One region of the Streptomyces sp. Y309 genome, then DNA from elsewhere that is predicted to be linked to it. Evidence: riboswitches for the same ligand, from Rfam matches in the RefSeq annotation. Region 1 holds a riboswitch; the other holds the start of a gene.
The links. Region 1 has a riboswitch for S-adenosylmethionine ahead of thrC (threonine synthase). Riboswitches for the same ligand answer to the same signal wherever they lie in the genome.
Positions count from the first base shown of each region.

Region 2: linked by a shared signal. The riboswitch ahead of AC0KTA_RS28020 (aminotransferase class V-fold PLP-dependent enzyme) and the one ahead of thrC (threonine synthase) in region 1 are both predicted to bind S-adenosylmethionine.

Region 1 covers NZ_CM160048.1:5,049,137-5,054,402, reverse strand. Annotated here, with positions in the region: gene groL (chaperonin GroEL) at 1-420, opposite strand, end outside; gene AC0KTA_RS20555 (cold-shock protein) at 844-1,047, opposite strand; gene AC0KTA_RS20550 (ubiquitin-like small modifier protein 1) at 1,468-1,743, opposite strand; gene thrC (threonine synthase) at 1,857-3,164, opposite strand; SAM riboswitch class I at 3,182-3,310, opposite strand; gene AC0KTA_RS20540 (glucosyl-3-phosphoglycerate synthase) at 3,478-4,422, shown strand; gene AC0KTA_RS20535 (alpha,alpha-trehalose-phosphate synthase (UDP-forming)) at 4,539-5,266, shown strand, end outside.
Region 2 covers NZ_CM160048.1:6,769,296-6,774,561, reverse strand. Annotated here, with positions in the region: gene AC0KTA_RS28025 (glycerate kinase family protein) at 1-615, shown strand, start outside; gene AC0KTA_RS28020 (aminotransferase class V-fold PLP-dependent enzyme) at 534-1,937, opposite strand; SAM riboswitch class IV at 2,111-2,227, opposite strand; gene trpD (anthranilate phosphoribosyltransferase) at 2,390-3,454, opposite strand; gene qcrB (cytochrome bc1 complex cytochrome b subunit) at 3,633-5,266, opposite strand, start outside.

The DNA of each region.
Region 1 (5,266 bases):
CTTGGTCTCCACGTCCTTGGCCTGCTCGAGCAGGGCGCCGGAGACGGCCTCGACGGCCTTCTCGATGCCGCGCTTGAGGGCCATCGGGTTGGCGCCGGCCGCGACGTTGCGCAGGCCTTCCTTGACGAGCGCCTGGGCGAGGACGGTCGCGGTCGTCGTGCCGTCACCGGCGACGTCGTCCGTCTTCTTCGCGACCTCCTTGACCAGCTCGGCACCGATCTTCTCGTACGGGTCCTCGAGCTCGATCTCCTTGGCGATGGACACACCATCGTTGGTGATCGTGGGGGCGCCCCACTTCTTCTCGAGGACGACGTTGCGACCCTTGGGGCCCAGGGTCACCTTGACGGCGTCGGCGAGCTGGTTCATGCCGCGCTCGAGGCCGCGCCGTGCCTCCTCGTCGAACGCGATGATCTTGGCCATGTGAAGTGGTCCTCCCGGACGGGGTGGAAAAGCAAACGGATCGTGCTGGCGCCCGCGACGGACGGCCTGCCTGCCCGGTGGTTCCTTGCCCCACCCGGCCTGCGGACCTCACCGACCCGATCCAAGTTCTGTCACTCTCACTCGTAGAGTGCTAACGCCAATGATTAGCACTCGACCCCATAGAGTGCAAGGCCGCCCCGGAGGGGCGTCGATGAGGGGTGGCGGTCGGGAGACGGGTGGGCGCAAGGTCGCCCCCGAACCCCGCCACGCGCGCCCCGCGCCCGCCCGCGCACGGTGGAGATCGACACGCCGTCCGCCGGGCCGCGCGGCCGTGGGCCCGGCGCGCACGAAGGGCCCGCACCCCGTCTCCGGGATGCGGGCCCTTCGTCTGCGTCGCGTCGGTGGCCGATCGCGTCAAGCCGCTCAGCCGGCGAGCTTGACCATGTCCGCCTGCGGACCCTTCTGGCCCTGCGAGATCTCGAACTCGACTCGCTGACCTTCTTCCAGGGTGCGGTAGCCGTCCATCTGGATCGCGCTGTAGTGGACGAATACATCCGCACCACCGTCGACCGCGATGAAGCCATATCCCTTCTCCGCGTTGAACCACTTGACGGTGCCCTGAGCCATGCCTAACTCCCCTATTACTGGCCCTTGCGCAGACCCGCACTTCGCGGACCCGGGTCAGACCTCACCCCCCATGGGTTGGGGGTGTGCGCCGGAACGCGTCGACCGCGGCTGAATGTATCTGTCCAACTGCCCTCTGCAACAGGTCAATCGGACGAGAATTCTGGGCACGCCCGATCGGTAATATGCGGAGAATTCACCGGAGTTCAGGGCAAGTCGGGCCCGACAAATGCCACTTAAGGCTCAAAAGGGCAGGACACTTTGGCTACTTCTTGTCGGCCCGAGACCGGCTTCGAATATGCGCGCGGCACCGCGCGGGACGAAGAACGAAGCTCCATTCCCAACTGTACCGCGATCAACCATACAGAATTGCCCCCTCCGCTTCTCTCGCGGAGGGGGCAATCGCGGTGACGCTGCGTGCGTTCAGCCTCCGGCGACGGCGGGAATGATCGAGACACCGGCGCCGTCCGGCGTCGCCGTCTCCAGACCCTGCTCGAACCGCACGTCGTCGTCGTTCACGTACACATTCACGAACCGCCGCAACTTCCCCTGATCATCCAGGACCCGGGCGGCGATGCCGGTGTGGTTCTTCTCCAGGTCGTCGATGACCTCGGCAAGGGTCGCCCCCTCGGCGGACACCTCGGCCTTGCCGCCGGTGTAGGTACGCAGGATGGTCGGAATACGAACGTTGACACTCATGGGTTCACCTCAGAGGTTCGGGGAGGAGGAGCGCCCCGTCAGGGGCGCGGGGAACTGCGCGACCAGCCACAGACGGTCCGCAGACGAAACAATGCTTCAGGCCCTACGGCGCTCTATCCCGCAAGCCCCGCGGAGCGGAACGCATCGAGGCTGGGCCGAATCGTGGCAGTCGCCTGCGACGTCTCCGCGACCGCGTCGAGGGTCTTGAGACCGTCACCGGTGTTGAGGACGACGGTGGTGAGGGCGGGGTCGATGAGGCCCGCCTCAATCAGCTTCTTCGCGACGCCGACCGTCACCCCACCCGCGGTCTCCGCAAAGATCCCCTCGGTGCGCGCGAGAAGCTTGATGGCCTCGACGACCTGTTCGTCGTTGACGTCCTCCACGGCACCACCCGTGCGCCGCGCGATGTCCAGGACGTACGGCCCGTCGGCCGGATTGCCGATGGCGAGGGACTTGGCGATGGTGTCCGGCTTCTGCGGGCGTACGACGTCGTGGCCGGCCTTGAACGCGGTGGACACCGGCGAGCAGCCCTCCGCCTGCGCGCCGAAGATCTTGTACGGCTTGTCCTCGACCAGGCCGAGGGCGATCAGCTCCTTGAGCCCCTTGTCGATCTTCGTGAGCTGGGAGCCGGAGGCGATGGGGATCACGAGCTGGTCCGGGAGCACCCACCCCAGCTGCTCGCAGATCTCGTACGCGAGGGTCTTGGAGCCCTCGCCGTAGTACGGCCGCAGGTTGACGTTGACGAAGCCCCAGCCCTCGCCCAGCGGGTCGCCGATGAGCTCGGAGCAGAAGCGGTTCACGTCGTCGTAGTTGCCCTCGATGCCGACGAGTTCGCCGCCGTACACCGCGGCCATGACGACCTTGCCTTGCTCCAGGTCGTGCGGGATGAACACGCAGGACCGGAAGCCGGCGCGGGCCGCGGCCGCGCCCACGGCGCCCGCGAGGTTGCCCGTCGAGGAGCAGGAGAGCGTGGTGAACCCGAAGGCGCGCGCGGCTTCGAGGGCCTGCGCGACGACGCGGTCCTTGAAGGAGTGCGTGGGGTTGCCGGAGTCGTCCTTGACGAACAGCTTGCCCGGCTCGACGCCGATTTCCCGGGCGAGGTTGTCGGCCTGGACGAGCTTGGTCCAGCCGGGGTTGAGGTTCGGCTTGTCGGCCACGTCGGCGGGGACGGGCAGCAGCGGGGCGTACCGCCAGATGTTGGCGGGGCCGGACTCGATCTTCCTGCGGAGGCCTTCCGGGTCGCCGAGCGGCAGGTCGTAGGCGACTTCGAGGGGGCCGAAACAGTCGGCGCAGGCGAAGATCGGGCCGAGGTCGAAGCGGGTTCCGCACTCGCGGCAGGAGAGGCCGGACGCGGGGCCGAGGTCTACGGTGCCCGGGGCGGAAGCGGCGGCGGGGGTGGTTGCGACGGTCTGCACAGCCATGGAGGCGAGGCCCTTTCTCCTCATCTTCCTCGCGACGCATCTCGCCGCGAGACGGAATTGGCACCTTCCCCACCGTGACCTCGCGGTCGGCGGGAGGGTTGCCGGGGCTTCAACGGGCCGTATCCCTCTGCCCCTCTGGATGAGCGGTATTCGATTGTGGGTTTCAGTTGTGGGTTTCAGTCGTTGATCTCGAACGCGGCGGCGACCCCCGACATGCGATGGTCACCGGCGTTGTTCAAGACTGTAACCGAAGCCTTGGACCCTTGAGATAGTCGTCCGATGCGCGAGATGGATCACAACCGGGAGGACGCGCGTGCTGGAAGAGGTCGAGCGCTGGCTGAGCAGGCGTTCCTGGTCCGTCGCCGACCGCCCGCCGCATCAGCTCACCGCCGCCAAGCGTGCCGGTGGCGCCTCGGTGAGCGTCGTGCTGCCCGCACTCGACGAGGAGGGGACGGTCGGTGAGATCGTCGCCGAGATCCGCCGTGAGCTGATGGAGAAGGTCCCGCTCGTCGACGAGCTGGTGGTCGTCGACTCCGGCTCCGCCGACCGCACGGCCGAGGTCGCCGCGGCCGCCGGGGCGCGGGTCGTGCACCGGGACGAGATCCTGCCGCGGCTGCCCGCGGTGCCCGGCAAGGGCGAGGTGCTGTGGCGCTCACTCCTGGTCACCGGCGGTGACATCGTGGCGTTCGTCGACGCCGACCTGAAGGAGTTCTCGGCGGACTTCGTCACCGGGATCGTGGGGCCGCTGCTCACCGAGCCGGACGTGGACTTCGTGAAGGCGATGTACGACCGCCCGCTGGGCGCGGCCGCCGGTCAGGGCGGCCGGGTGACCGAGCTGATGGCGCGCCCGCTGTTGAACATGCACTGGCCGCAGCTCGCGGGCTTCGTGCAGCCGCTCGGCGGCGAGTACGCGGCCCGCAGGTCGCTGCTCGAACGCCTGCCGTTCCCGGTCGGGTACGGCGTGGAGGTCGGCCTGCTCGTCGACGCGCTGCACACCGTGGGTCTGGACGCGCTCGCGCAGGTCGACGTCGGTGTGCGCAGGCACCGGCACCAGGACGGGCAGGCGCTCGGGCGGATGGCGGCGGCGATCTACCGCACCGCGCAGCTGCGGCTCGCCCGCGCCCATCTCGTACGCCCCGAACTCACGCAGTTCGTGCGCGGCGAGGACGGCTTCGAGCCGCGGACGTACGCGGTGGACACGGAGGAGCGGCCGCCGATGGCGGAGGTGGAGGAGTACGCGGAGCGGCGGGTGGCCTGAGACCGGCTGTCGGCTGTACGTCGGCTGTATACGGCGCCGTGGTCCGCCTCCGGCAGTGATGTGACGTTCCCCGGACGTACGTTTGAGCGTTTCCGTGAGCGGCTAGGTTTCGGCACATGGTTTCCGAGGTTTCCGCGCACGCAGCCGACGCGCCCGCCCAGGTTCTCGTCGCGTCCAACCGCGGCCCGGTGACGTACTCCCTCGGGGACGACGGGACGCTCGACGCCAAGCGCGGCGGCGGCGGGCTCGTCTCCGGGCTCAGCGCCATCGGTGCGGACACCGACGAGGGTGCCACGCTGTGGGTGTGCTCCGCGCTGGGCGAGGGCGACCGGGAGGCCGTGCGGCGGGGCGTCGGCGAGCCGGGCGTGAGGATGCTCGACATCGACGCCGCCGTGCACGCCGACGCGTACAACGGCATCGCGAACTCGGTGCTGTGGTTCGTGCACCACATGCTGTACCAGACGCCTCTGGAGCCCGCGTTCGGGCCGGAGTTCCGGGCGCGGTGGGCTTCGTACGAGACGTACAACCGGGCGTTCGCGGACGCGCTGGCGGAGAGTGCGGCGCCGGGGGCCTCGGTGCTCGTGCAGGACTACCACCTGGCGCTGGTGCCGGGGATGCTGCGCGAGCTGCGCCCTGACCTGCGCATCGGGCACTTCTCGCACACCCCGTGGGCGCCCGTCGACTACTTTCGGATGCTGCCGGACGACATCGCGGAGCAGGTGCTGCGCGGGATGCTCGGCGCGGACCGGCTCGGGTTCCTCACCGGGCGGTGGGCGGACGCGTTCACCGCGTGCTGCGTGGCGATCCTCGGGGGTACGTCGGGGACGCGCATCGGGGTGCACGG
Region 2 (5,266 bases), 1.7 Mb from region 1:
GTGGCCCGCGTCTTCGGCCCGCAGAAGGGCGCGACGCCGGCCCAGGTCGAGCAGCTCGCGGCCGGCCTGGAGCACTGGGCGTACGTCCTGACCCGCGATCTGAACGTCACCGCCGACCTCTACGGCGGCGTCGGAACCGGCGCCTCCGGAGGCCTCGGCGCGGGTCTCGCCGCGCTCGGCGCCCGGCTCCTGCCCCGCTTCGACGTGCTCCTCGACCACCTGGACCTGGACGCCAGGCTCGCCCGCGCCGACCTGGTCGTCACCGCCGAGGGCGCCCTGGACCACCAGACGCCGCACGGCAAGGTGCCGGCCGAGGTGGCCCGCCGGGCGAAGCGGTTCGGCCGCCCGGTCCTGGTGCTCGCGGGCACCATCGGGGACGGGGCGCAGGCTGTGCGGGACCTGGGCGTGGACGCCTACAGCGCGATCCTGCCCGCCCCGGTGTCGCTCACGGAGGCACTGAACCGGGGCGGCGAGTTCCTCACGGACGCGACGGAACGCGCCCTGCGCATGATCGTCCTGGGCTCCCGGCTGCGTCAGGCGGCCGTGACCTCGGTGGCGGCCCCGGCGTCCGCCACCCCGGTGTCCGGCACGCAACGCCCGTCCTCCGTGCGGTAGTTCCACCGCGCCCCGTCCGTCACCAGCTCCCTGACGGCGCGCACGAAGCGCTCCACGTGCTCGTCCGGGGTGCCCGCGCCGAAGCTCACCCGGATCGCGTTCAGCGAGCGCTCGCCGGGCGCGGCCTCCGGGGCGCCGCACTCGCCGGGCTCATCGGACTCGCCGCCGAGCAGGGTGCGCACGAGCGGGTGCGCGCAGAACAGGCCGTCGCGCACCCCGATGCCGTACTCGGCGGACAGCGCGGCCGCGAAGTGCGAGCTGTTCCAGCCGTCCACGACGAACGAGATGACGCCCACGCGCGGCGCGTCGTCCCCGAACAGCGAGAGCACCCGCACCTGGGGCACCGCCGCGAGCCCCGCGCGGACCGTGCCGATCAGCTGCCGCTCCCGCTCCACGAGCGCGTCGAACCCGGCCTCGTCCAGGGCCTTGCAGGCGGAGGCGATGGAGTACGCCCCGATGACGTTGGGCGAGCCGGCCTCGTGCCGGGCGGCCGTGTCGTGCCACTCGACGTCCACTCCCCCGTCGGCGCGCCGCGCGACCTTCCGCGAGGCACCGCCGCCCGCGAGGTACGGCTCCGCGCCCTGCAGCCAGTCGGCCCGGCCCGCGAGCACTCCGGAGCCGAAGGGCGCGTACAGCTTGTGCCCGGAGAAGGCGACCCAGTCGACGTCCAACTCCCGTACGTCCACGGGGTGGTGGGGCGCGAGCTGGGCGGCGTCGAGCACGATGCGGGCGCCGTGCGCGTGCGCGGCGGCGGCCAGCTCGCGCACCGGCCACAGCTCGCCGGTGACGTTAGAGGCGCCGGTGACGCACACCAGGGCGGGCCCGTAGGGGTCGCGGTCGGCGAGGGCGCGCTCCAGGGTGTGGACGGCCTCGTCGTGGGTGCGCGGGGCGTCGAGGTAGGTGACGCGGGCGTCGCGCCAGGGCAGCAGCGAGGCGTGGTGCTCGGTCTCGAACACGAAGACCTGGCAGTCGGCGGGCAGCGCGGCGGCCAGCAGATTCAGCGAGTCGGTGGTCGACCGCGTGAACACCACCTGGTCGCCCTCGCGGCACCCCAGGAATTCGGCGACGGTCTTCCGCGCGTTCTCGAACAGGTCCGTCGAGAGCTGCGACAGGTACCCCGCGCCGCGGTGCACGCTCCCGTAGTACGGCGCGTACGCGGCCACGTCGTCCCACACGCGCTGCAGGGCCGGGGCGCTGGCGGCGTAGTCGAGCGCGGCGTACGTGACCTCGCCGCCGGTGACGAGGGGCACGGTGACGTCGCGGCCGAGGACGGGCAGCGGGGCACAGACGGAGGGGTCGGCGGCAATGGTGGTGGCAGGCATGACGAACTCCCGTACGAGGCAGGCGAGATCACTGCGCCGGACGTCGGTCGGTACGACCGGTCAACGGCACAGGAAAAGTGAAAGGGGTGCGGAGAAGGGGGCCTTCGGCCCTATCGCATTCGCTTGCTCACGAGACTGCTCCCTCGACAACCAGGACCCCTGGTGACGCGAGGGGTCCGCGCTTGCGATGAACCTTGCTGTCCACCGCCTGGTCTTCACCCGGGGCACCCCGCCACGGACGGAGGGTTGCCGGACAGCGGGCCGGGGCCTCATCGCTGTCGCTCATGACCTGCCGAGAAGTATGCCAAATGATCGCGCAGACGCAACTGACCGTCCGAATCCCGGACGTCGGGGCTGCGCCGGCACGGCACCGCCGGGAATGGCCGGTGGGGGCTGAGCGCCGCCGCGGCGGAGGAAGGAGACCGCAGGCCTCCTTCCGACCGCCGCGCACGCTACTTGTTGCTGGCCGCCACCCAGCGCGCCAGCGCGGTCTTCGCCGCGCCCGAGTCGATGGCCTCGGCCGCCTTGGCCATCCCCGCGCGGATCTGGTCCGCGAGCGGGCCCTCGCCCGGCGACAGGGCGACCAGCGCAGCCGCCGCGTTGAGCAGCACCGCGTCCCGCACGGGACCCGTCTCGCCGTCCAGGAGGCGGCGCGCGACCTCCGCGTTGTACGAGGCGTCGGCGCCGCGCAGGGTCTCGACGGGGACGAGGTCGATGCCGACGTCCCGCGGGTCGAAGGCCTCCTCGCGGACGGCCCCGTCCCGTACCACCCACACCCGCGACGTGGCCGTCGTCGTGAGCTCGTCGAGCCCGTCGTCGCCGCGGAAGACGAGCGCCGACGAGCCCCGCTCGGCGAGCACGCCGGCGAGGATCGGCGCCATCCGCGCGTCCGCGACGCCGGTGGCCTGCGCCCGCACCTTGGCGGGGTTGGTCAGCGGACCGAGGAAGTTGAAGGTGGTCCGGATGCCCAGCTCGCGCCGCGCGGGCGCGACGTGCCGCAGCGCGGGGTGGAACTTCACCGCGAAGCAGAAGGTGATCCCGGCCTCCTCGGCGACCTCCCGCACTCGCTGCGGGGTCAGCTCCAGGTTGACGCCGAGCTTCTCCAGGACGTCGGAGGCGCCGCTGGCGGAGGACGCCGCGCGGTTGCCGTGCTTGACGACCTTCGTGCCGGTCCCGGCGACGACGATCGCCGCCATGGTGGAGATGTTCACGGTCTTGGCGCCGTCGCCGCCGGTGCCGACGATGTCGACGCTCGGCCCGGGCACCTCGATGGTGTGGGCGTGCTCGTACATCGTGCGGACGAGACCGGAGATCTCCTCGACCGTCTCGCCCTTGGCCCGCAGCGCCACCGCGAAGCCCGCGATCTGGGCGTCGGTGGCCTCGCCGCGCATGATGCGGTCCATGGCCCAGGCCGTGTCGTCCGCGCTCTGGTCGCGCCCGTCGAGCAGCCCGTTCAGCACGTCGGGCCAGGAACGGGCCGCCGCGGTGTCGCCTCCTGCGGGGGTCACAGCGCTCATAGCCGCTCCTGGGTTCGTGGACGTACGTAAGAGACGTACGTAGCCGATGGCCACCCCGGCACATGGGGGTGGCCACCACCCTATCCAGCCCGGGGGACGGCAAAGAGCCCCGTCCATGCCCTGGACGGGGCTCCTGCCGTGGCGACCTTCGGGTCAGCGCGTCACCGCGCTCGGGCGATCAGTGGTGGCCGTGGCCGCTCGTGATCTCCTTGTACTCCTCGGCGGTCGGCTTGGGGATCTGGCTGTCCTCGCCGTACATGCCCTTGGAGAGCTTGGCCCGCAGCTTCTCCGAGCCCTTCACCTTGCGCTGGACGCCGTTCTCGTCGACCGTCGGGCCGATCGCGACCGGCTCGTACTGCTCGTGCGCGGTGAGGGTGTGGAGCTGGTCCTTGTCGAGCGGCTCGTGCACCTCGATGAACTCGCCGTGCGGCAGCCGCTTGATGAGGCCGGACTCGCGTCCGTGCAGCACCTTGTCCTTGTCGCGCCGCTGCAGGCCGAGGCAGATCCGCTTGGTGACGATGAACGCGATGACCGGTCCGGCGAAGAAGAAGATCCGGACGAACCAGGTGATGGCGTTGATCGACAGGTGGAAGTGCGTGGCCCAGAGGTCGTTTCCACCACCGACGAGCAGCACCATGTACCAGGTGATCCACGCGACGCCGAAGGCCGTGCGCGTCGGCGCGTTGCGCGGGCGGTCCAGGATGTGGTGCTCGCGCTTGTCGCCGGTGACCCAGGCCTCGACGAACGGGTAGACCGCGATGGCGACCAGGACCAGCGGGAAGATCACCAGCGGGATGAACACGCCCAGGACGAGCGTGTGGCCCCAGAAGTTGACCTCCCAGCCGGGCATCACACGGATCAGACCCTCGGAGAAGCCCATGTACCAGTCGGGCTGGGCGCCGGTGGACACCTGGTCCGGACGGTAGGGGCCGAGCGCCCAGATCGGGTTGATCGTGGCGATCGCCGAGATGGCCGCGATGATGCCGAAGACCAGGAAGAAGAAGCCTCCGGCCTTGGCCATGTAGACCGGGAGCAGCGGCATGCCGACGACGTTCTTGTTGGACTTGCCGGGGCCCGCGAACTGCGTGTGCTTGTGGTAGAAGACCAGGATCAGGTGCGCCACCACGAGGCCGAGCATGATGCCCGGCAGCAGCAGGATGTGCACCGAGTAGAACCGCGCCACGAAGTCGCCGCCGGGGAACTCCCCGCCGAACAGGAACATCGACAGGTACGTGCCGACGATCGGCACCGACAGGATGGCGCCCTGCATGAAGCGGACACCGGTGCCGGAGAGCAGGTCGTCCGGGAGCGAGTAACCGGTGAAGCCGGTGAACATGCCGAGGACGAACAGCAGGAAGCCGAACAGCCAGTTGACCTCACGCGGCTTGCGGAACGCACCCGTGAAGAACACGCGCATCATGTGCACGAACATCGCGGCGAGGAAGATCAGCGCGCCCCAGTGGTGGATCTGCCGGATGAGCAGACCACCGCGCACATCGAAGGAGATGTGCATGGTCGAGTTGAACGCCTCGGACATCAGCTGTCCCTGCAGCGGGACGTAGCTGCCGTGGTACTCCACCTCGTTCATCGACGGGTGGAAGAACAGCGTCAGGTACACACCCGTGAGGATGACGACGATGAAGCTGTAGAGCGCGACCTCACCCAGCATGAAGGACCAGTGGTCCGGGAAGATCTTGCGCATGTTGGCCTTGGCCAGGGAGTAGATCCCCAGGCGGCCGTCGGCCCAGTCGGCGACCCGCTCGCCCGCGGGTGCCTTCTTGCGGCTGTCGGTGGCCGTCGTCGCCGTGGGCG